3 regions of the Microbulbifer sp. SH-1 genome follow, and region 1 is predicted to be linked to each of the others. Evidence: predicted binding sites of a transcription regulator. Region 1 holds the regulator's gene; each other region holds the start of a gene.

Region 1 (7,668 bases):
TCAAGAAACTGGATCCGAAACAGCATTTCACCAAGCCGCCGGCGCGCTTCAGCGAGGCAGCCCTGGTAAAAGAGCTGGAAAAACGCGGTATCGGCCGGCCGTCTACCTACGCGTCGATTATTTCCACCATTCAGGATCGCGGCTATGTGCGCCTGGAAAACCGCCGTTTCTACGCGGAAAAAATGGGCGACATCGTCACCGACCGTCTGAGTGAAAGCTTCACCGACCTGATGGACTACGGTTTCACCGCGAGCCTGGAAGAATCCCTGGATGCCGTGGCTGAAGGGAAAAAAGGGTGGAAGGCACTTCTGGATGAGTTCTACACGGACTTCAGCAAGCGCCTGGAACAAGCTCAGGATACCGACGGTGGCATGCGACGCAATGCGCCCACGGATACCGATATCAAGTGCGGTCAGTGCGGCCGCCATATGCAGATTCGCACCGGTTCCACCGGCGTTTTCCTGGGGTGTTCCGGCTATGCGTTACCGCCAAAGGAGCGCTGCACCAACACCATGAATCTGGTGTCCGGCGAAGAGGCTATCGACGCGGATAAGGATGACGAAGCCGAAACCCGTCAACTGCGGGACAAACATCGGTGCCCCAAATGCGGCACCGCTATGGACAGTTATCTGGTGGACGAGCAGCGCAAGCTGCATATCTGCGGAAACAACCCGGACTGCAACGGCTTCGAGGTGGAAAAGGGCACGTTCAAGATCAAGGGTTATGACGGCCCATTGATTGAGTGCGACAAGTGCGGCAGCGACATGCAGTTGAAGTCTGGCCGCTTTGGCAAATACTTCGGCTGCACCAATGATGCCTGTAAAAACACCCGCAAACTGCTCAAGAACGGTCAGCCCGCGCCGCCGAAAATGGACCCGGTACCCATGCCGGAGCTCGCCTGTGAAAAGGTCGACGACACTTACATCCTGCGCGACGGTGCTTCGGGTCTGTTCCTGGCTGCCAGCCAGTTCCCGAAAAACCGCGAGACCCGCGCGCCGCTGGTGAAGGAGCTGCTGCCGCATAAGGATGAGATTGATCCCAAGTACAGTTTCCTGTTCTCCGCACCTACGGAAGACAGCGAGGGCCGGGATACGGTTGTGCGTTTTAGCCGCAAAACCCAGGAACAGTACGTGCAATCCGAGGAAGACGGCAAGGCAACCGGCTGGAAGGCGTTCTATACCGGCGGTAAATGGCTGGTAGAGGACTCAGGCAGCAAATCCGCAGGGCCGAAAAAATCGGCTGCTAAAAAGGCGCCGGCGAAAAAGGCCGCGGCCAAAAAAGCAGCCGCGAAAAAAGCCCCGGCCAAAAAGTCACCGGCGAAATAGGTGAAGCAATGAGCAACCCCTATACCGGTCTGGTGGCTTCGGCCCTGCGAAAATCAGAGCTGATATTGCATTCACTGGATACCGCCGACGATGAAAGCCCGCCGCTGTTGCGGTCCGCGCTGCTTGAGGGTGCGTTGTTGCAGTTGTGGCGGGCTTATCGCGCGTTTCTGGCAGAGCAGGGCTACCAGCTGCAACTGGGCTTCAGACCTGGTGGCGAGCCGGACACTGCGGTCCGGTTACAGGAGCTGGTAAGTGCGCGCAACAAATACAGCGCTGAGGTCGCTGAGCTGCTGGATCTGGAGGAAAACCCCGAGAGCTGGTTTGCGGCTATGGCGCACTGCTGGCGGGGGTTGTGGCGCCCCACGGCGGGTGGAGGCCAGGAGTCTTCTCCGACCGCCAGCGGTGTGCAGTCCCTGATACCCCTGCGGCAGGTGGATTCAAACATTCCTGCCAGTCTCAGTGTGGAGAGCCTCAGATTTTGGCAGCGCCAGCTCGGCGAGCTGGTGGCACGGCAGCGCGCCCAGAGCGTGGAATGGTGATCAGGTTAGTGCGGCGCCACTCCCGACCGTGTCTGGCCACTGAATAATCACTGATCCCTGTGTTACACTGCCCGCAAATCCCGCTGTAACTGGAGAAGTGAATGTCCTCTGAGACTTACGAAATCATCGAGTTGTCCAATGGTGATGTGGCGCTGCGACGCGCTGGTCACAGGGAGGACCCGCTGGTGCGTATTCATTTCTCGGACGAAAGCCTGAACTTCCTGCGCGAGCACAAGATTGCGATCGCTCGTGCCATGTTGGAGGCCGGTATTGAGGCGGTGCAGGATCTCGGTGCCCTGGAGCCGGAACCCTTTGAAGAGGAAGAGGTGGACGTTACGGAACACACCATCCACTGAGGAGGAAAGCTCCCGGTGGACCAACAAAAACGGGGCTCGATGAGCCCCGTTTTTGTTGGATGACGCACAGGCTATTCGCCTGCAGGTTAGAACGGGTTCTGGCGAATTACGCCGACCGCGAGTCCTTCAATCGCGAAATTCTTGTCGCGCATATCTACTTCGATGACGTCAAATTCTTCATTCTCCGGCAACAGCTGGACCATCGCCTGGTTGCCGCGGCGCTTAAAGCGCTTAACGGTCACCTCGTCTTCGATTCGCGCCACCACAATCTGTCCGTTGCGGATATTGTCGGTGCGCTGTACCGCGAGAAGGTCTCCATCAAAAATGCCGGCGTTCTTCATGCTCATGCCGTGCACCCGCAACAGGTAATCCGCCGGCGGGTGGAAGAATTCCGCGGGGATCTCGCAGTACTCCTCGATATTCTCCTCCGCCAGAATCGGGTTGCCCGCGGCTACCCGGCCAACAATGGGTAGGCCACTCTGGTGGCCGGGAATGCGAATGCCCCGGGAAGCACCGGCAACCATTTCAATCGCCCCCTTGCGCGCGAGCGCCTTTAGGTGTTCTTCCGCTGCGTTTGGCGAGCGAAAGCCCAATTCCTGTGCGATCTCGGCCCGGGTGGGCGGGTAACCCGTTTCGTCCAGATAGGATTTGATCAGTTCCAGTACCTGAGCCTGGCGAGCAGTGAGGTTTGTCATGGGCGTTTCCTGTTGTCTGTATTTTTATACAGTTGCTGGGATTATATACAGATTTCTCCCTCACGCAATCCACAAGGCTCTCGCGTCAATACTGCTAGACTTGGAGGGACCGGCGAACTCCAAAACCTGCGCTGACTCGGTTTGCCGATTCGCTGCCAACATAAGAAGTAAGAGCGATTAGGAGAAGGCATATGCTGGATGCAAAAATGCCGGAAGCGTGGCGCGTGCTTCGTATTCAGTCTGAACTCGTCGATGGCATAGAGCGCCTGATTACGCTTAAGGGTGCGGTGACCGTATTTGGCAGCGCACGTTTTCGGGAAGACGCTGTTGAGTACCAACAAGGGGTGCGGCTGGGCGAGCTGCTGGCGGGTGAGGGCATCCCGGTTATCACCGGCGGTGGCCCGGGTATTATGGAGGCGTGCAATCGCGGCGCATTTACCCATGCCGGCGCTTCAATAGGCCTGAATATCGAGCTGCCATTCGAACAGGTGCCCAACCCCTATTTGGATATCCACCTGAACTTCCGCTATTTCTTCGTGCGCAAATTCATGTTTGTGAAGCATGCGGTTGGCTTCATAGCCATGCCTGGGGGCTATGGCACCATGGATGAGCTGTTTGAGGCGCTGACGCTGGTGCAGACCCAGAAGGTGCGGCGTTTTCCCATTGTGCTGGTCGGGAAGCGCTACTGGTCTGGTCTGCTGGAGTGGCTGGTGGGTACCGTACTTGAGCGCGCGTGTATCGATGCCGCTGATCTGGAGCTGTTCAAACTGGTGGATACCGTGGATGAGGCAGCGGAAATCATCATCGACTTCATTCGTAAGCGGGATGAGTAGAGACCGTCGCCCGCTGGGGCTGGTTGAGCCTGTTGTTCGTCTGGGCAACATTCGTCCGGGCAACAATCGCCATCACGGCCCTTCGTCTGTTCCCGGGAAGGTTTCACCCTCAAGGCGGTCTATGGTGCTCTGAACCGGAGAAAAAATCGGACTGGTGTAGCCGGAGTCTTCGTCGTCCTGCATCTCTTGCGCCCAGGAGCCGTAGCCCGCGTTGGCATCTTCCGGAGCTGCGGCGCCGATGACGGGCAATCGCGGCCAACTGTGAAAATCAATTTCATCAAGAGTGCCGTCGAGATACTGAATCTCGATGGTGCGGGATGGTTGGTCCACAGCGACCACTTCAAACAAATCACCGCTTTGAAAGTTCTCGAACCAGCTGCCTATTTCCGGCGCTATTCTCGCCATGGGGTACCTCCTGTCGTCATCACCCAAAGACGCCAATCACTGGCCTTTCATTCCAATCTAGTGTGCCGCGATCAAAGCTGGTAACCGGAGAGTCGCGAGAACTGCACGGCTTAACGAGACTGTGAGCGAGCTGGCCGTTTGCGGGTGGCAGTATGCAAGTGGGAGGTTTTCGGAAATGTTCGATCGGGTGTCGATGTGCTAGTCTCAGCTCTTAAACAAACGTTTTAATTGATGGTTTGAATTGGATGAGTCAGCTGGATACCGTCAACCGTATTCTCGATGCCGCTGAGGTGCTGTTTGCCGAACGGGGCTTCACCGAGACCTCTTTGCGCACCATTACCAGCACGGCGGGCGTCAATCTCGCGGCGGTAAATTATCATTTTGGTTCGAAAAAAGAACTGATACAGGCGGTTTTTGAGCGTTTTCTTACGCCTTTTACGGAGAATCTGGACCGGGAGTTAAACCGGCGGGAGTCTCAGGCCCAGTTGCAACTGGAAGACCTGCTGCAGAGTCTGTACCGGGTGGCACTCGCCGGGCTCGCCAGGGAAGGTCGCGACCCCAAGCGCTTCATGCGTCTTTTGGGGCTTGCTTACACCCAGTCCCAGGGACACTTGCGGCGGTTTATCGTGTCCCGTTACGGTGCCAGCTACCGGCGCTTTGCCGGACAATTATCCGATGCCCTGCCACAGGTTGACCCGGTCACATTTTACTGGCGCCTGTACTTCATGCTGGGTGCTACCATATTTTCCCTATCCAGCTTCGACGCCATCGAAGCTATCCTGAGGGAAGACTTTGGCGCCGAGAGCAGCCTCGACGAGACGCTGGCACGGCTCGCGCCGGCCGCAGTTGCCATGCTGACCGCGCCGGATGTCGGCGCGGGTTGAGGGCAGTGGCGCGGTCTGATCCGGCGGGCGGCGGTTGCACCGGACGTCATGGGCGCGGCGAGTTTCAAACGATTCCAGATTGGCAACAGGAGCTGACATCACATGTCTGTCCAGATTGGTCCCGTGATGGTTGATATTGAGGGCACCGACCTCACCGATGAAGACCGCGAGCTGCTGCTTCATCCGATGGTCGGTGGGCTGATTTTTTTCGCGCGCAATTTCCGCAATCGCGAACAGCTCGAAGAGCTGATCGCGGATATCCGCCGTGTGCGTCCTGAAATTCTGCTGGCGGTGGACCAGGAAGGCGGGAGGGTGCAGCGCTTTCGCGACACCTTCACCCGGATCCCCTCCATGCAGGCACTGAGCGCACGGGCCAACCCCCAGCAACTCCGCGATGTGGGCTGGCTGCTGGCGGCGGAACTGCTGGCCGTGGGTGTGGATTTCAGTTTCGCGCCGGTGCTGGATGCCGATGACGACTTTTGCAAAATAGTGGGCGACCGAAGTTTTGCGCAAGATCCCCTGGTGCTGGCGGAGAAGGCCCGGCCTTTTATCGCCGGGATGCACGAGGCAGGTATGGCGACTACCGGAAAGCATTTCCCGGGGCACGGCCAGGTGAAGGAAGACAGTCACGAGGAGCTGCCGGTAGATCACCGGACGCTGGAGCAGGTGCTGGCGTCGGATTGTACCCCGTTTGCGGAATGCATCGCCGCGGGTGAGCTGCAGGCGGTGATGCCGGCACATATCCGCTTTGCCCGGGTGGATGAAAACCCGGTGGGTTTTTCGCGTTTCTGGCTGCAGGAAATTCTGCGTAAGCGCCTCGGTTTTGACGGGGTGATATTCAGCGACGATCTGACCATGGAGGGCGCAGGTGCCGCTGGTGGCTACGGGGAACGGATTCGCGCCGCCATGCAGGCGGGTTGTGATATGGGTGTGGTCTGCAACAATCGCCAGGGCGCCCTGGCGGCGCTGGACGCTTTGACTGGCTTCACTCCCGATCCCGAGTCCAGCCGGCGCTTGGCGCGTATGCGTGGCCAGGCGAGAATTGGCAGCTGGAGCGAACTCGAGCAGTCTCCCCGCTGGCAGTCGACCCGGGAATGGCTGGCATCCTGGGTGTAAATCCGCACAATACGTCAGTCATCGCGCGCGCATCAGCGCAAATTCATCGGTTTGTTGTTATATGGAGTCATTTGTGGAGTCGGCCAGAGCTTTTTTGCGCTCCCTGCTGGGAGATGACCGTTTCTGGATTGCAGAAGTTTTCCTGATTGTTTTGACCACAGCCATTGCCGCATGGCTGCTGGGGCTGCTTGTCCGGCGGCTGCAGCAGCGTGCGGAGCGCACTGTCAACCCATGGGACGATGCACTGTGCGGCAGTATTAATCCGCCCGCCTCGCTGCTGGTGTGGTTGGTGGGGTTGTCCCTTGCGGCCGCGCGTGCCGGCCGGGCTACCGGTGCGGAAATTTTTTCATTCGCGAATACGATCCGGGAAATCGGGTTTATTGTATTGGCTACCTGGTTCGCACTGCGCTTTGCCAAGGCGGTAGAGCAGAATCTGGCCGATCCAAGGTTTATGGGCAAACCCATGGATGCCACCACGGTGCGCGCCATTGGCAAGCTGGTCCGCGCCTCGATCATGGTGACCGCCGGCATGGTCATCATGCAGCACTTTGGCTATAGCATCAGCGGGGTACTGGCGTTCGGCGGTATTGGTGGTCTCGCCATTGGCTTTGCCGCCAAGGATTTGCTGGCGAATTTTTTCGGCGGTTTGATGATCTATCTCGATCGGCCTTTCAAGGTGGGTGACTGGGTGCGATCTCCGGACAAGGAGATTGAAGGAACGGTAGAAGATATTGGCTGGCGCCTCACCCGCATCCGCACTTTCGACAAGCGCCCGCTGTATATTCCCAACGGTGTGTTCACCCAGATTTCCGTGGAAAACCCGTCGCGGATGCTAAACCGCCGTATATACGAAACCGTAGGTATTCGCTACGACGATGCGCATCTGATGGCGCCGATTGTCAAAGCAGTGAAGGAGATGCTGCAGCAGCATCCCGAGATCGATACCAATCAGACCCTGATCGTAAACTTCAACTCGTTTGCACCATCGTCGCTCGATTTCTTTGTCTACACCTTTACCAAAACCACAGACTGGGTGCGTTATCACGAGATCAAGCAGGACGTTTTACTGAAGATCCTGAATATTGTTCAGGAGCAGGGTGCGTCTTGTGCTTTCCCAACGTCTACTTTGCATATTGCTGAACTTCCTGAGTTGGCTGTTGCCGGTGATCGACGCATTGCTGTTGATACTGGAATGACAGTTAAGTGATGTATTCGCAGCCTGCATGATTTGTCAAAAACTGCGGCACTTTTCCGCCAATTTTGGTGATTAGTTGCGCAAACTTCGTGGGAAGTAACATTAAATTCACGGGGAAACCTAGACACTGGCGCGGTTTTATCTAAGAATCAGTAGCGACTTGCCCGGGTGACCGGGCAGGCGCTTCGAGACAGTATTTCGGGCCGGGCTTCCGGCTGGAATACGGGAATTGGGGTAGGCGCATCGCCCACAACCGGGGCGGGCGCGATAACAATAAAATGAGGTTGGCTTAATGAGTGATCGCGTTACGGGTACCGTGA
Region 2 (7,668 bases), 750 kb from region 1:
AGTACCCCACCGCGTTCCAGGTGTTCAAATATTGCGGCGCGGCCTATCTCGCTTATCTCGGTGTGCAGATGTGGCGTGCCCGTGGACGCATGCTACTGGTGGAGCCGAGCACGCAAGGCATGCCGATGATGTCTGTGTTTTCGATGATGACCCAGGGGTTTGTTACTGCTGTGGCGAACCCCAAAGGTTGGGCATTCTTTATCGCGCTGCTGCCGCCGTTTATTCAGCAGGACAGGGCTCTGTTGCCGCAGATGAGTGTCCTGTTGGCGATTATCCTGCTTCTGGAACTCGTGTGCCTGCTGATCTATGCCAGTGGCGGCCGAACCTTGAGTCGGCTGCTGCGCCGGGGCGAGAATGTGCGCCTGATGAATCGAATGGCGGGAACCTTGATGTTGGGCGTGGGCGTTTGGCTCGCGCTAAGCTGACAGGGGCGGCACACGGTTTTGCACCGTGTCCGTCAGCCAGAGACCGGAAAAGCAGAGGAGCAGACAATGGACTTCAGAAAGTGGATGGTGGCGATAGCGGCTCTTGCGGTGCTGGCGCTCGCAGGCTGTGGTGATCGCGACACCAAATCGGTTGACCCGAGGAATGCGGGAGGCGACACGATGTCGACAGAATCGGAGGACAGCGAAAGCGGCGCGGCGCCCTCTGCACCGGAAGCACAACAGGGTACCGGTCCTCAGGGGCAGGTGACAGACACCCTGTGGGTGATGGAGTCGCGCGGTACCAAACAGTGTGAAGGTGGCGGTCTGACTGTGGAGCAGAGTCGCGGTAAGCTGGCAGATGGCGGCATTCAGGTGGTTGAATCCCGCTGCGGGGTGCGCACGGATCGCATGTACCCGTCGGTGTGTGGTGGTGCCACCGGTGACATTCTGCTGCATCGTATTCCCACAGCTATGCTGGATGCGGCTCTGGAGCTGGGCTTCGATCCGGTGGGCAATGTAGCCTATCAGTTCTCCAGTTGCGCGCCGAAGCAGGGATCAGGGTCTGGCGCCAGCGATATCTGATGCACTGCGACTGATCAGGAGGGGTAAATTGGTCGATCTCGATATTCAAGGCCTGGCGGAGACGCTGGGTAGTGAGCTGCAGAGGCTGAAGTGGCGGGTGACGTCAGCTGAGTCCTGCACTGGGGGCGGCATTGCCGCCGCCATTACGTCGGTTGCGGGGGCATCTGCCTGGTTTGATGGCGCCGTGGTCTCTTATGCAGACCGTATCAAGCGGGATTTTCTCGGCGTGGACCAACAGGACCTGGATCGGTTTGGCGCTGTCAGTGAGCCGGTGGTGCGACAGATGGCGGTGGGTGTACTGAACCGACTGGATGCCAACATTGCGGTCGCGGTCAGTGGCATTGCCGGACCGGACGGCGGCAGCGATGAGAAACCCGTGGGTACCGTCTGGATTGCATGGGCGCACGGCGTGGGGCAGGAACCGCTACAGGCGGATGCGCGCTGCATGCACTTTCATGGCACGCGTGCCGAGATTCAGGCGCAGACGGTGGCCGAGGCGCTGCGCGGTCTGCTGTCGATTGCCGAGTCCCACCGCAAGTAATTCCTCCGTTCGAACTCCCGGTAGATTTTGCCGACCGGGAACCGCTGATTCCAGATTACTGGTTGCTTATACAGTAATTTTTCTCTAAGCTCCCTCCCAATAACCAATCTTCACGTACACGGGAAAGGTCATGGATTCCAACAAAGACAAGGCATTACAGGCGGCGCTGTCTCAGATCGAGCGCCAGTTTGGCAAGGGCACCGTCATGCGCATGGGGGAGAAAGGGCGCGAGCGTATTCCCGCCATTTCCACCGGCTCACTGGGGTTGGATGTGGCTCTCGGTATTGGCGGTCTGCCCCGCGGCCGTATTGTCGAGATCTATGGCCCGGAGTCTTCCGGTAAAACAACCCTGACCCTGCAGGTGATTGCCGAGGCCCAGCGCAAGGGCGGTACCTGTGCCTTCGTGGATGCGGAACACGCGCTCGACCCGATTTACGCGGAGAAGCTCGGCGTCAATGTGGATGAGCTGATCGTCTCCCAGCCGGACACCGGCGAACAGGCGCTGGAAGTGGCGGACATGCTGGTGCGTTCCGGTGCGGTGGACGTGCTGGTTGTGGACTCCGTGGCGGCGCTGACCCCGCGTGCGGAAATCGAAGGTGAAATGGGTGACTCCCACGTCGGCCTGCAGGCGCGCCTGATGTCCCAGGCACTGCGCAAACTGACCGGCAATATCAAGAACACCAACACCCTGTGTATCTTCATCAACCAGATCCGTATGAAGATCGGCGTGATGTTCGGCTCTCCGGAGACCACCACCGGGGGGAATGCGCTCAAGTTCTACTCTTCTGTGCGTCTGGATATCCGCCGCATCGGCTCGGTGAAAGATGGCGAGGAAGTGGTCGGTAATGAGACCCGCGTCAAAGTGGTCAAGAACAAGGTGGCGCCACCGTTCAAGCAGACCGAATTTCAGATCATGTATGGTGAGGGTATCAACCTGCTGGGTGAAATCGTCGACTATGGCGTGAAGCATGGTCTAGTGGACAAGGCTGGTGCTTGGTACAGCTACAAGGGCGACAAGATCGGTCAAGGCAAGGCTAATGCGGTCAAGTTTCTGCGAGAAAACGCAGATATCCGCAACGACATCGAGTCCCAGCTGCGTGCGTTGCTACTGGGTGATGCTGGTGCCGGCGCTGCCCAACCGGCAGTGGAAGCTGCGGAAGACTGACTTTGTCTGTGCCAGGATACGTTTCCGGCGGCCCCGAAGGTGGGCTGTCGGAGACTGCTTTCTCTACCAGTCCTACAGCTGCGGTGGATTCCACCGAATTCTTTCAGGCGCTGTTCACCAGCGCACTCGATCTCCTCTCCCGCCGCGAGCACTCCTGTCAGGAGCTGCGCCAGAAACTTCGTTCCAAGTACCCTGATGGGGATTTCGAGGCTACGTTCGACAGGGTGCTAGTGCGTTTGCAGGAGCTTAATTACCAGTCCGACAAACGCTTTGCGGAAGTATTCTGTCGCTCCCGTGTACAGCGGGGGCAGGGGCCGTTGCGCATCCGCCAGGAACTGCAGCTGCGGGGGGTGGAATCCGCGCTGGTGCAGGGCGCCATGGATCAGATGCAGGAGGAGGTCGATTGGTACCAGCTCGCACTGGACCTGCTGCAGCGTAAGTTCCACCGCCCCATAGACTCTGCGGCAACCCGGGAAGAACAGATGAAAGAGCGCGCCCGCCGACAGCGTTACCTCGCCTACCGGGGCTTTTTTTCCGATGCAATCCAGTTTGCGCTGGCCGAGTTAGACGCCGGGCGAAGCCAGTAGCAAAGTTGATTGCGGGCAGTGTGGCTCCTGAGTGGTAAACATCTGGGCTGCCCCAGGGCTGTTTACAGCGTATATACTGCCCGGGTGAGCAACAGCACCCACCCCGGTGGGTCGACCGGCTGTAGAATAACCAGAAGCGAGCCGCGATGATCCTCTCTCTCGACCAGGGTACGACCGGTACCACCGCCTTTATTTTCGATGCTGACGGCCAGCTGCGTGGTCGCAGCTATTCTGAATTCCCCCAGTACTACCCTCGTCCTGGCTGGGTTGAGCACGATGCTGAGGAGATCTGGCAGGTGACACTCAAGGTGAGTGCTGCCGCCCTGCAGCGTGCCGGAATTGCCGCCACAGACCTGACCGCCATGGGAATCACCAATCAGCGCGAAACTACGGTTCTCTGGGATCGGAAGACCGGTGAGCCCGTACATCGCGCCATTGTCTGGCAATGCCGTCGTTCTGCGGGTATCTGCACAGAACTTAAGCAGGCCGGTGCCGAAGCCATGGTGCGGGCGCGTACGGGACTACTGCTTGATGCCTATTTTTCCGCCAGTAAATTGAGCTGGATTTTCCGTCGATTTCCTGAACTCCATCACCGTGCAAGAGCCGGAGAACTCTGTTTTGGTACCGTGGACAGCTGGCTGATCTGGCGCCTGACTGGCGGCCGGGCGCACCTTACCGATCACACCAATGCCAGCCGGACCTTGCTCTACAATCTCGATCGCCGTCAGTGGGATGAGGATCTGTTGGGCCTGTTCGACTGTCCAGGCTCGATTCTCCCTGATATCGCGCCCTCTGCCGGTATCTTCGCGCGGACTGCGGCGGATGCTTTCCTCGGTGCCGAGGTGCCTATCGCCGGTGTCGCCGGCGACCAACAGGCCGCCCTGTTCGGGCAGGGCTGTATCCAGCCCGGCAGTCTTAAGAATACCTACGGTACTGGGTGCTTTATGCTCGCCAGTGCGGGGAAGCGCCGGCCGCTGGTACCGGAAGGTCTACTGACAACGATTGCCTGTGACCGCTCTGGGCAACCGCAATTTGCCATTGAGGGCTCGGTGTTTAATGCTGGCGCTGCGGTGCAGTGGCTGCGGGATGATCTGGGTATCATTCAAAGAGCGGCGGATACGGAGTCAATTGCGCAGACAATTCCTGACACGCGTGGTGTTTATCTGGTACCTGCATTCAGTGGTCTCGGCGCCCCTCATTGGGATGCAGCAGCGCGCGGGTCAATTTTTGGCCTGACCCGTGGGGCCGGGCGCGCGGAACTGGTGCGGGCAACGCTTGAGTCCATTGCCTATCAGAGTCATGAGCTGGCGAACCTGATGGCGCAGGCGTTAGGCGTGGAACTGCGATGTCTGCGGGTAGACGGTGGCGCCAGTGCTAACAACTTTCTGATGCAGTTCCAGTCGGATATTTCCCGCTTGCGGGTCGAACGGCCGCGTCAGATTGAGTCCACCGCGGTGGGGGCTGCGCTTCTTGCGGGGATCGGTGTCGGTATCTGGGAAAGTGAACGCTTTCCCGAATCCCTGCAGGATATCGAGCAGGATTTCCTGCCCCAGATGGGCGAACTTCAGCGCCGCGCCTTACTTGATGGTTGGGGGCGGGCGGTGGCGGCCTGTCGCAGTTATCGCGCAGATGGACGCGAATGATGAGATGACATCAACCAATAGGGAGTGCTCGGCCTGTGGTGCGGTCGGCACAAAGCCCTTTTCGGAAATACTTCGATAACATCGAAGTGGCAGTATCCGTACATAAGCATAAGAAAAGGAGTGCCATGTATTTCGAATCCAGAGAAATCCGGTTGCACTACCGGCGATGGTGGGTGGAATGCGCGCTGGGTGTCGTAGTCGTTTCCCACGGTCTCGGTGAACACAGTGGTCGCTATCGACGGTTGGCGGGCGAGTTGAACGCCCGAGGCTATAGCGTGTATGTCCTGGATCACTACGGGCACGGGCAGTCTCCAGGCCGCCGCGGAGATGTTGGCGATTTTTTCGACTATTCTCGGGATCTGTGTCGATTTGTCCGCCTGGTAAGGCATGAAAACCCGGGATTATCGCTTCATCTGCTGGGCCACAGTATGGGTGGGGTGATTGCCTGTGCGAGTGTGGTATACCCGATGGACGACTGCGCCGTTGAGAGTCTTGTGCTTTCGGCGCCCGCATTCGTCGGGGCTAACGAACCGAGTGGCGTTGAGTTCGGGTTACTGAAACTGTTGGGTCATATATGCCCGGGGCTGCCACTGTCAAATCGCCTGCAGACCCAGTGGATCAGTCGCGATCCCGACATTGTTGAGGCCTACCGCGGCGACGAGCTCGTGCACGGAAGGATAACCCCGCGGTGGTATGCGGGTTACCGACGGGTGCGGGAGCAGCTGCTGGCGCAACCCGAAGCGCTAAAGATCCCCTGCCTGCTGCTGTTGCCTGAGCAGGATATGCTGGTCGATGTATCTGCCAGTCACCGCTGGTTCAATGGCCTGTCGGGCAGTGTGCATCGACTTTGCCGCTTTCCCGGTGCCTACCACGAGATTTTTAACGAACCGGAAGATGGTGATAAAGCCCTGGATCTGTTGGTTGGCCACCTCAATGCGCTCTCCCGGTCCCCCTCTCCAGCCCTGCGCGATGCAGTCAGCCCTTGAGGCCGGCTGTAATCCCGCGATTTCTGTTACTGCAATTCCTCCGACGGCCGGTGAAAACCCCCGAAAAGCGTTGTACCATACGCGGTCATTTTTGACCTGAGGCCCGGTCATCCCGGGCTTCGGGCCTGCGCAGAGTGAATCATGGACAAGAAACTGTTGAGTCTGCTGGTCTGTCCCGTCAGCAAGGCACCGCTTGAATATCGTGAAGAAACCCAGGAACTGGTGTGCAAAGCCAGTGGTCTTGCCTACCCGATCCGGGACGGCATCCCGGTCATGCTGGAGACGGAAGCCCGTCAGCTGACAACGGACGAAAAGCTGGAAAAGTAAATCCGCAGCGAATACGGCCTTACCAGGGAGGTGGAAAATGGCGGAAAGTAGTGTGTTCACCCGGATCATGGCCGGGGAGCTACCGGCTCGGCGGCTATACGACGATGATCAATGTATCGTCATAGAAGATCGCTCACCTCAGGCGCCGACACACCTTCTGATCATTCCCCGCAAGCCGCTGGTCAGTCTCGCGGAGGCGCAGGTAGAAGACGCGCCGTTGTTGGGGCACCTGATGTGGGTGGCCGCTGAAATGGCACGGCGCCTCAAACTGGACGATGGTTTCCGCCTGGTGGTCAACAACGGCCGCGGCGCGGGGCAGACCGTGTTTCACCTGCACATCCATTTGTTGGCTCAACGCAAGATGCCTGAAGCTGGGCTGGCCGACGGTCTGCAGGGCTGAGCAGAGATTTCGAAGAATGGTACCGATCGCCGGTACCGATGTTTACTACTGACGATGTGGAAATTGGCTGGATGAAGAGCGCACAGATACGCGAAGCATTTCTCAACTATTTTGCCGAGCAGGGGCACACCCGTGTGGCGTCCAGCTCTCTGGTACCGGGCAATGACCCGACCCTGCTGTTCACCAATGCCGGCATGGTGCAGTTCAAGGATACATTCCTCGGGCAGGATCCGCGCCCCTATGTGCGGGCGACCAGCTCGCAGCGCTGTGTGCGCGCCGGCGGCAAACACAATGATCTGGAAAACGTCGGCTATACCGCGCGCCATCACACCTTTTTCGAAATGCTGGGCAATTTCAGCTTCGGTGACTACTTCAAGCGTGAAGCGATTCAGTTTGCCTGGGAATTTCTGACCAAGGTGCTGAATCTCCCGGAAGAGCGCCTGTGGGTTACCGTTCACATTAGCGACGATGAAGCTGCTGATATCTGGCTGAAAGAAGTTGGGGTCAGCGCGGACAGATTCTCCCGTCTGGATGAAGACAACTTCTGGCAGATGGGCGACACCGGTCCCTGTGGTCCCAGTTCAGAAATTTTTTACGATCACGGTGAGGATGTTCCCGGTGGCCCGCCCGGTTCGGAAAATGACGATCTGGATCGGTATATCGAGATATGGAACCTGGTATTCATGCAGTTCGAGCGTTCCGCCGACGGTGAACTGCACCCGCTGCCCAAGCCTTCCGTAGATACTGGTATGGGCCTCGAACGTATCGCCGCAGTCATGCAGGGAGTGCATTCGAATTATGAAATTGACCTGTTCCAGGCCTTGTTGAAGGCGGCTGGAGAGATCGTCGGTTGTACCGATACCGAAGAAAAGTCCCTGCGCGTGATTGCCGACCACATCCGCTCCTGCTCTTTCCTGATTGCTGACGGTGTCATGCCGTCCAATGAGGGGCGCGGGTTTGTTTTGCGCCGCATTATTCGCCGCGCGATCCGCCACGGTCACAAACTCGGCCA
Region 3 (7,668 bases), 160 kb from region 1:
CTTCATCCACCAACAGCGCGCGGCGCCGGTCGCCCGTCTGCAGGCTGTTCAGGCGTACCAGAGGGTCGAATACATAGTTGAAATCGCACACCACCAGATCCACCCAGGGCAGCATCTGGAGCGATAGCTCAAACGGGCACAGCTGAAACTCGTCTGCCACTTTTGCCAGGGTGTCGGGTGTGAGACGTGATACTCCCAGCAATCGCTGGCGGGCCTGCGGCAGCCGGTCAAAGAAACCGACGGTGCGCGGACAGATACCGTCGGCGTCCGGGCTGCAAAGCCCCTGGCGGCAGGCACAGGTTTTGTCTTTCGCCTGGATTTCCAGCAGCGACAGCGCAAGTCCGAGGGCCTGCAAACGCGCCGTAGTTTCCCGCACCACCTGGCGGCCGGAATTTTTTGCAGTGAGATACACCAGCTGATCCAGATGGTCTTCCCCCAACGCCTTGACGGCCGGAAACAGCGTGCTCACGGTTTTGCCGATGCCGGTGGGCGCCTCTACCACCAGCTCGCCACCGTCGCGCAGACAGCGGTAGGCGGCAATGGCCAGTTCGCGCTGGCCCGGCCGGTAATCCGGGAAGGGGAATTCCAGAGCGCGCGCACTGGTGCGCACCGCCAGCCGGTGCTGCTGCCAGGCGTGGTGCCAGTTCAGGTACGTGCGCATGGCATTGTGGGCAAAGTCTTCCAGCTCCGGCCAGTTGAATTCGCGTCGTTCCGGGTGCGATTTTTTCTGTTTGAGGTTGTACCACAGCATCTGCAGCAGCAGGCGATCCTGCGGGGCAGGGCGCTTTCCGGTTTCCTCCTGGCGCTGCAGCAGATAGCAGAAACCATAGATTTTCAACTGCGCCCAGTGCAGGTCCCGCACCGCCTCCGGCAATTTATCCGGCGCGCAGTAGGTGGTCTTGATTTCATCCAGTTGCGCCGGGCGATGTAAATCCTGCAGTGGGTGCAGGATATCCACGCGGCCGCTCAGCTGTACGGTTTGGCCATCCAGCGGGCAGGCCACTTGCAGCCGGTATTCTGCCTCGCTGCCCGCCGGTCGCTTTTTTTGTAAGCGCTGATGTGCGCGGATGCCCTCCTGCGCCGTTGGGCCGGCGGGGGCGTCGGCCATCAGATCGCCGCGGCGGCAGGAAAATGCCACCAGCTCGCCCACCGACAGCTTTAGTGTCTCACGCGTTGTCATGCCTGGTTGCCGTCATTCTGCTGCCACTCGACGTGCAGTACCCGGTGCGGTATCCGGTGGCGGGCGAAGTATGCCAGCCAGCGCTGCTGGTTCTGTTGCAACCGGTCGCCGGGGCCTTTCACCTCCACCAGCTCGTAGCTGCCGGTTTCCGGAAACAGGATCAGGTCTGGCAGACCGCTGCGGTGACTGGTGATGTCGCTCAGCAGGCGTCGGAACAGTGCCAGCCAGTGCGCCGTGGGGATGCGCGTGAGCGCCAGACGCAGCAGCGGCTCGGACAACGCCTCCCAGGCGACAAGCGGATTGGCGATACCGTATTTCGCATCAAAATTTCGCCAGACCCGCTCCGCAAAACGCTCATCCGCCAGTTCGCCGAGGCGCTGCTCTAACGCGGTGCGGCGAGTGCGATAGAAGTCTGCGGTGCGGAAATCGCTGGGCGCCACCTGAAACGGGTTGAAGAAGGCCCCGGCAACCGGCGCAAACACGATATCCCAAATAAATAGCCCGAACACGCCGTTAAACAGGGTATTTTCTACGTAGTGGCAATCGCCGAGCTGTTGCAGCCACGCTGCCGCCAGTAGCTCCACGCACTCCGCGGCGGCGGGCAGGGCGACAGTCTCGGTCGGCGGTCGGTAGCGCGCGGGCGCCTCCCATCCGTGCAGGTTTTTTTCCCGTTTGGCGGTGCGGTAACCGAAGCTCTCCGCGAAGATCGCTTCCGCTTCATCGAGAGGTTCCGCGAGTATCTCCCGGCACAGCGCTAACCCCGCCTGACTATCGCCGCGTTTTACCGCTATGCGTGCGCGCCGCTCCCGTGCCGGTGGGTGCGCGCAGGCCCGGTAAATCTGATCCGCCGCATCCAGTGCATCCAGCCGTTCCAGTTGCCGGGCCATGGCGACTCGCAGACGGTCGAGTCGGCGTTGCAGAGTGGCGTCTTGCTGCGTGTTTACCGGGAGCTGCGCCGCCAGGGCCGCAATCGCATCGGCCCCTGCCTCAATGGCTTCCTCAAAGTGCACGAGTGCAGCGTAATAGCCGAGATGTTGCTCGATTTGCGCGTGGCTCTGGAACGGCAGATTTTCGCGATCCAGCGGGTAGTGCTCATAGCGGTACAGGCCCAGATCCCGCAGTACCCAATCGGTCAGGTCCTGGTTCAGGTTGCCGAAAAAGCACAACTTGAATGTGTCAAAATGCGCGGCAGCCTGCACCGCGAGAATCGGCTCGGCCGCAAGCAGGGTTGCTGGTGGTATGTCCTGCGCCAGCAGCGCCTGTTCCAGCGCGGGCCGCTTGACGGATTGGGGGAGGGGTATTTCGCTCAGTGGCAGCAGCTCCGCTTTGCTGAACAGCGGTAGAATTTCCGCAATCACCAGATCGGGGTTGCGCAGCAGCAATCCCACCTGCACCAGCCGCTCTGCGGCCGCAGGCAGGTCGCCAATCTCGGCGTAGGCGAGCTTGCGCTGGCGAAACAGAGCGCCGGCTGCGGAGGGCCTGCCTTTGCGCGACAGCAGCCGCACGTACAGCCGTTGGCTGTCCACATCCAGCGCTCGGAAATCTGCGTAAAACCCGCGCTCGTCCGCCGATAGCAGGTCCTCGTAGCGAGACATCACGAAGTCAAGGAGGGCGAGGAAGTTCGCCAGGTAATAGTCTGAAGGTAGTTCAACAGGGGCGGACATGGTTGCGGCGTATGATCAGATGCTGTCTGGATGAAACTGGATGGTTATACAGCACTTGGGCGAGGGGAACAAATGGGATCGCGACCGGACATTCCGTTAGTGGTCATATGAATTGTGGCTGTTAGATGGATAGCCGGGTGTTTCTTTCACGGAGCATTTTTCATATAAAGCATTTCTTTTGCCACACAATCAAAGAGGTACCCGTGAGTAATTCGTCTCTCGACACGAGGAGATGGCATTTCCGCGACGGTCGACATGACCGCAACCTGAACACAATTGTCGACCTGTATAAAGGTGGCACTCTGTGAGCCAGCAAGTCGCCACCTCAAATTACCATTCGTCGCTTCTGGGGGCCCGCGAATCCATCCCGTTGCTGGGGGGGTATATCCCGGTGGCCATTTCATTTGGGCTGATTGCGCTACAGTCTGGTTTCAGCAGCTGGGAAGCGGTGGCAATCTCGACACTGGTCTATGCCGGTGCATCGCAATTTTTGTTTGTGGCGATGATCGCCTCGGGCGCGCCTCTTTGGTTCGTCGTGGTGATGACGTTGCTGATCAATGCCCGCCATGTCGTCTATGGACCCAATCTGGCGCCATGGCTTTCGACCAGCCGTTTGTGGCCGTGGCTGATGCATGGTCTAACAGACCAGATCTTTGCACTGGCCCATACCCGGCTGCCGCAGCTGCCGTCTGCTGACCGCCTGGGATGGTTTATCGGCGCAATGCTGGTGGCCTGGTTCAGCTGGATTGGCGGTACCGCAGTGGGCGCCATTGCCGGTAAGGAACTGACACAGCAGTGGCCGCTGCTTGGCGACGTTATGCCGTTTGCGTTGCCGGCGCTGTTTCTGGTGCTGCTGGCCCCGCGGTTTACGTCGTGGCTGTGGTCGTTGGCACTGGGCTGTACCGCAGTGGTTGCCCTGTTGTTTACCCTGATGGGTATGACCAACGCGGCGATTCCGGTAGCAGCCGTCGCTGGGGCTGTGGTCTTTTTCGGCATGGGCGCGCTCAGGTAGTGGGGGAGGTCAGGGAATGAATAGCGGAATGAACATTGGTGTCTGGGTTGCGTTGCTTGCATGCGCACTTGGAACCTTTCTTTTGCGGGCCCTGCCACTGGTGTGGATGCAGCGCCATCTGGTTCAACGCAAAGCAAAAAATACGCTGGAATCCATGCCCACCTGGCTCAGTGTGCTTGGACCGCTGATGATCGCGGCTATGTTTGGAGTATCGCTTGTGCCGGGAGAGGCCGGCCTCGCATCCTGGCTCGCGACGGCGCTGGGTGCCATGGTGACCCTGTTGGTGTGGCGCTGGACCAGATCGCTGGGATGGCCGGTGTTTGTCGGTGTCGCGTCCTATGGGGTGGTGATCATCCTGGCAAATGCCATTGTGTGATGGGATGGCGAATGTGTTGCGGCGACCATGTGTCAAAGTGTGCCTAGCGTGACCTTTACTTTAACGGTGGAACCCCTGCAGTCCACCAGCCGCACAATGGACCGGCACATCTTCCGCGACCGTCACTATGCGCTCGGGAGGCTATTGCTGTGGATCGGAAAATCCCTCTCGCATTCATATTGTCGCGTTGTATCCACAGGATGCTATTTCTGTCTGGTGCGATTCTCTACGATCAGGGACACCAGTACGCCGGATGCGAGAATCGCCAGCACCACCACCAGCAGATACAGATTGAAGTGTGACCCGACCAGTGCATGTAACCAGTCTGCCAGCAGCATTTTTATGCCCACGACTATCAACACCAGTGCCAGCGCGGTTTTCAGGTAATGGAACCTGGCGATAACGGCGGACAAGGCGAAGTACAATGAGCGCAGGCCGAGGATCGCAAACACATTACTGGTGAACACCAGGAACGGATCGGCCGTGATGGCAAAAATGGCGGGGATGGAATCGATCGCGAAAATCACGTCGGTTGTCTCGACGACGATCAGTGCCAGCGCAAGCGGCGTCAACAGGAGCTTACCCGGCTGCACGTGTTCGAGCGCAGGATCCGGCCCATCCCGCCTCCCTTTCGAGAGCGCAGCAATGGTAGATGCGCGCAGGACAAACCGCTGGCCATACAAGCGCTCGGTGACCGGCAGTACGCGCCGGATCAGCCGCACCAAAAGGTTGCGGCCCGGTTTCGGGGATTCCGACGTCAACAGCAACATTTTCAGCGCGGTCAGAATCAGGAAAATCGCGAACAAGTAGAGAATCCAGTGGAATTCCGCCACCAGTCTGGCGCCCAGCGCGATCATGAGTCCGCGCAGTACCAGTGCCCCGAGGATGCCCCAGAAAAGTACCCGGTGCTGATGCTTTCTCGGTATGTGGAAGTAATCGAAAATGATCGCGATGACGAAGATATTGTCCACACTGAGGGACTTTTCAATCACGTAGCCAAGTAGATATTTCTGGGTGGCACTGGCGCCGCTGTTCAACAGGCCATCGACCGCGTCGGGCTCGGTACCCAGTCCAAACAGTTTGGCGTCGTAAGCAAAGTAGACGAAGACGGAAAACAGCAAACCCAGGGTTATCCAGACCGCCGACCACAGCATCGCTTCGCGCAAATTAACCTCGTGGGCGTGGCGATGAAACACACCCAGGTCCAGAGCCAGCATTAGCAGCACAAACGCGATGAATGCAATCCAGATCCAGATCATGGGCGGTATTGCCAGCATATCTACCAGTTATCCGGCGATGGCCCATAGCAAGGTGGTCGCGACGGCGGGCGCAAATATTTTTGGCCGACCGCAGAAACGCGCCGCTGATTTGGCGAGCTTGGGATACCAGTTGGTTGCGTGCATGGTGATCGCCTCGCTCTGATCATTGAATGAATACGGACCCAGCCAATAGCTGCTAGCTGACCTGTTCCTGCTGTTCTATTACCACCACTTTTTCGATGGTGCGCAGCAACGCATCGGGGCTGAGGCTGATGGAGGTGATGCCCAGTTTCACCAGATACTCCGCCACTTCAGGATAGTTGGATGGGGCTTCACCGCAGATACCCGCGGGAATGCCATTGCGCTGTGCGCCCTCCACGGCGAGGCGGATCATTTCCATTACCCCGGGGTCCCGCTCGTCGAAATCAAACGCGACGACATCGGAATCGCGGTCCACACCGAGTACCAGTTGCGTGAGGTCGTTGGAGCCGATGGAGATGCCATCGAACAATTGGCTGAAGGCGTCGATCTGCACCACGTTGTTCGGTATTTCACACATCACATAGACATCGAGACCGTTGTTGCCCTGCCTGAGGCCGTGCTCCGCCATGGCCTGCAATACCTGCTCGCCCTCGGGAATGCGACGGCAGAAGGGAATCATCACCTTGATGTTGGTCAGCCCCATATCCTCGCGCGCGCGTTTGAGTGCCGCGCATTCCAGCGCAAAGCCCTCCGCGTAGGCGGGATGCGCATAGCGCGCGGCACCGCGAAAGCCGAGCATCGGGTTCTCCTCGTGGGGCTCGAAGTGGCTGCCGCCGATCAGACGTGCGTATTCATTGGTCTTGAAGTCCGAGGTGCGCACGATCACCGGGCGCGGATAAAAAGCGGCGGCGATGGTACCGATGCCTTCGGAGAGTTTCTGGATAAAGAAATCGGCTCCACTGGCATAGTGTTCGGTCAGGGCTTTCAGTGCCTGGCGCGCGCTTTCTTCCGGGACCTTGTCCGGACACGCCAGCGCCATCGGGTGCGCCTTGATGTATTCGTTGACAATAAATTCCATACGCGCGAGGCCGACACCGTTACAGGGCAGCGCGCTCAACCGGAATGCCTGTTCCGGACTGCCGAGATTGATCATCACTTTTGTTTTGGGTGTCGGCAGCTGGTCGAGCTGGGTGGTGGTCACCTCAAAGGGAATTTCACCGCGGTAGACTCGACCGGTATCCCCTTCGGCACAGGACAGCGTCACCAAAGCGCCGTCGTCCAGCTGGTGGTCACTGCCGATACCGACAATAGCAGGAATGCCGAATTCCCGGGCAACAATGGCGGCATGGCAGGTGCGCCCGCCGCGCTCGGTGACCAGCGCCGCCGCGCGCCGCATCGCAGGGCCCCAATCGGGACTGGTGCTTTCCGCGAACAGGATCTCGCCATCGCGGAATGACGACAGCGCGCTCACGTCGGCCACGCGGCGAACCGTACCGCTGGCAATGGCGCTGCCGATGGCGCGCCCGCTGGCCAACAGTGCAGCCTTATCCGGCTTGTCGCGCAAGTGATAGCGTTTCAGCAGGTTGCGCGGTTTCCGTGAGGCGACAGTTTCCGGGCGCGCCTGCAACAGGTACAACTGGCCGTCGTCACCGTCTTTGGCCCACTCCAGATCCATCGGGCAGTGCTCGCTGCGCCGCGCGCTGTAGTGATTTTCGGTTTCAATTGCATAGTGTGCGAGGGTCAATACGTCGTCATCGCTCAGGCTAAAGCGGCCCCGCTTAACCTCGGGGGTGTCGATATTGTGCAGTTTCTGGTTGTTGATATCGTCATCGCACACTAGTGTCTGCTGTTTGGCGCCCAGTTGCCGGCGCAGTACACAGCGATGCCCGAGGGCGAACGTCGGTTTATGGACATAGAACTCATCTGGGTCGACGGTACCCTGAACGATATTCTCTCCGAGGCCATATGCCGAAGTAATAAACACGACATCGCGGAAGCCGCTATCCGTATCCAGGGAAAACATCACACCGCTTGAGGCAAGATCGGCGCGCACCATTTTCATGACGGCGATTGCAAGCGATACTTTGAAGTGGTCAAACCCGTTTTTTTCCCGATAACTGATTGCCCGTGCAGTAAACAACGAGGCGAAACATTTCCGACAAGCCTCCAGCAGACCTTCCTTGTTACCGATGTTG

What was found. Region 1 encodes LexA, which represses DNA repair genes until DNA is damaged. Its sites were predicted from a motif close to ACTGTNTNTANANACAGT; they were not measured.
Region 2: the regulator LexA is predicted to act here: its motif matches at 1,606-1,623, upstream of recA (recombinase RecA).
Region 3: the regulator LexA is predicted to act here: its motif matches at 2,880-2,897, upstream of GNX18_RS05185 (VRR-NUC domain-containing protein).

The regions. Positions count from the first base shown of each region.
Region 1 is NZ_CP046948.1:1,310,536-1,318,203, reverse strand. Features, by position in the region: gene topA (type I DNA topoisomerase) at 1-1,325, shown strand, start outside; gene GNX18_RS05815 (DUF6586 family protein) at 1,334-1,864, shown strand; gene GNX18_RS05810 (hypothetical protein) at 1,966-2,220, shown strand; gene lexA (transcriptional repressor LexA) at 2,307-2,915, opposite strand; gene GNX18_RS05800 (TIGR00730 family Rossman fold protein) at 3,107-3,748, shown strand; gene GNX18_RS05795 (DUF6763 family protein) at 3,821-4,153, opposite strand; gene GNX18_RS05790 (TetR/AcrR family transcriptional regulator) at 4,399-5,037, shown strand; gene nagZ (beta-N-acetylhexosaminidase) at 5,140-6,153, shown strand; gene GNX18_RS05780 (mechanosensitive ion channel family protein) at 6,215-7,360, shown strand; gene GNX18_RS05775 (cold-shock protein) at 7,641-7,668, shown strand, end outside.
Region 2 is NZ_CP046948.1:555,539-563,206, forward strand. Features, by position in the region: gene GNX18_RS02445 (LysE family translocator) at 1-425, shown strand, start outside; gene GNX18_RS02450 (hypothetical protein) at 492-1,007, shown strand; gene GNX18_RS02455 (CinA family protein) at 1,036-1,548, shown strand; gene recA (recombinase RecA) at 1,679-2,713, shown strand; gene GNX18_RS02465 (regulatory protein RecX) at 2,722-3,300, shown strand; gene glpK (glycerol kinase GlpK) at 3,447-4,943, shown strand; gene GNX18_RS02475 (alpha/beta hydrolase) at 5,069-5,929, shown strand; gene GNX18_RS02480 (Trm112 family protein) at 6,068-6,256, shown strand; gene GNX18_RS02485 (histidine triad nucleotide-binding protein) at 6,294-6,656, shown strand; gene alaS (alanine--tRNA ligase) at 6,728-7,668, shown strand, end outside.
Region 3 is NZ_CP046948.1:1,155,531-1,163,198, reverse strand. Features, by position in the region: gene GNX18_RS05190 (ATP-dependent DNA helicase) at 1-1,180, opposite strand, end outside; gene GNX18_RS05185 (VRR-NUC domain-containing protein) at 1,177-2,844, opposite strand; gene GNX18_RS05180 (AzlC family ABC transporter permease) at 3,149-3,856, shown strand; gene GNX18_RS05175 (AzlD domain-containing protein) at 3,885-4,232, shown strand; gene GNX18_RS05170 (TerC family protein) at 4,436-5,491, opposite strand; gene GNX18_RS05165 (hypothetical protein) at 5,466-5,654, shown strand; gene ppsA (phosphoenolpyruvate synthase) at 5,688-7,668, opposite strand, start outside.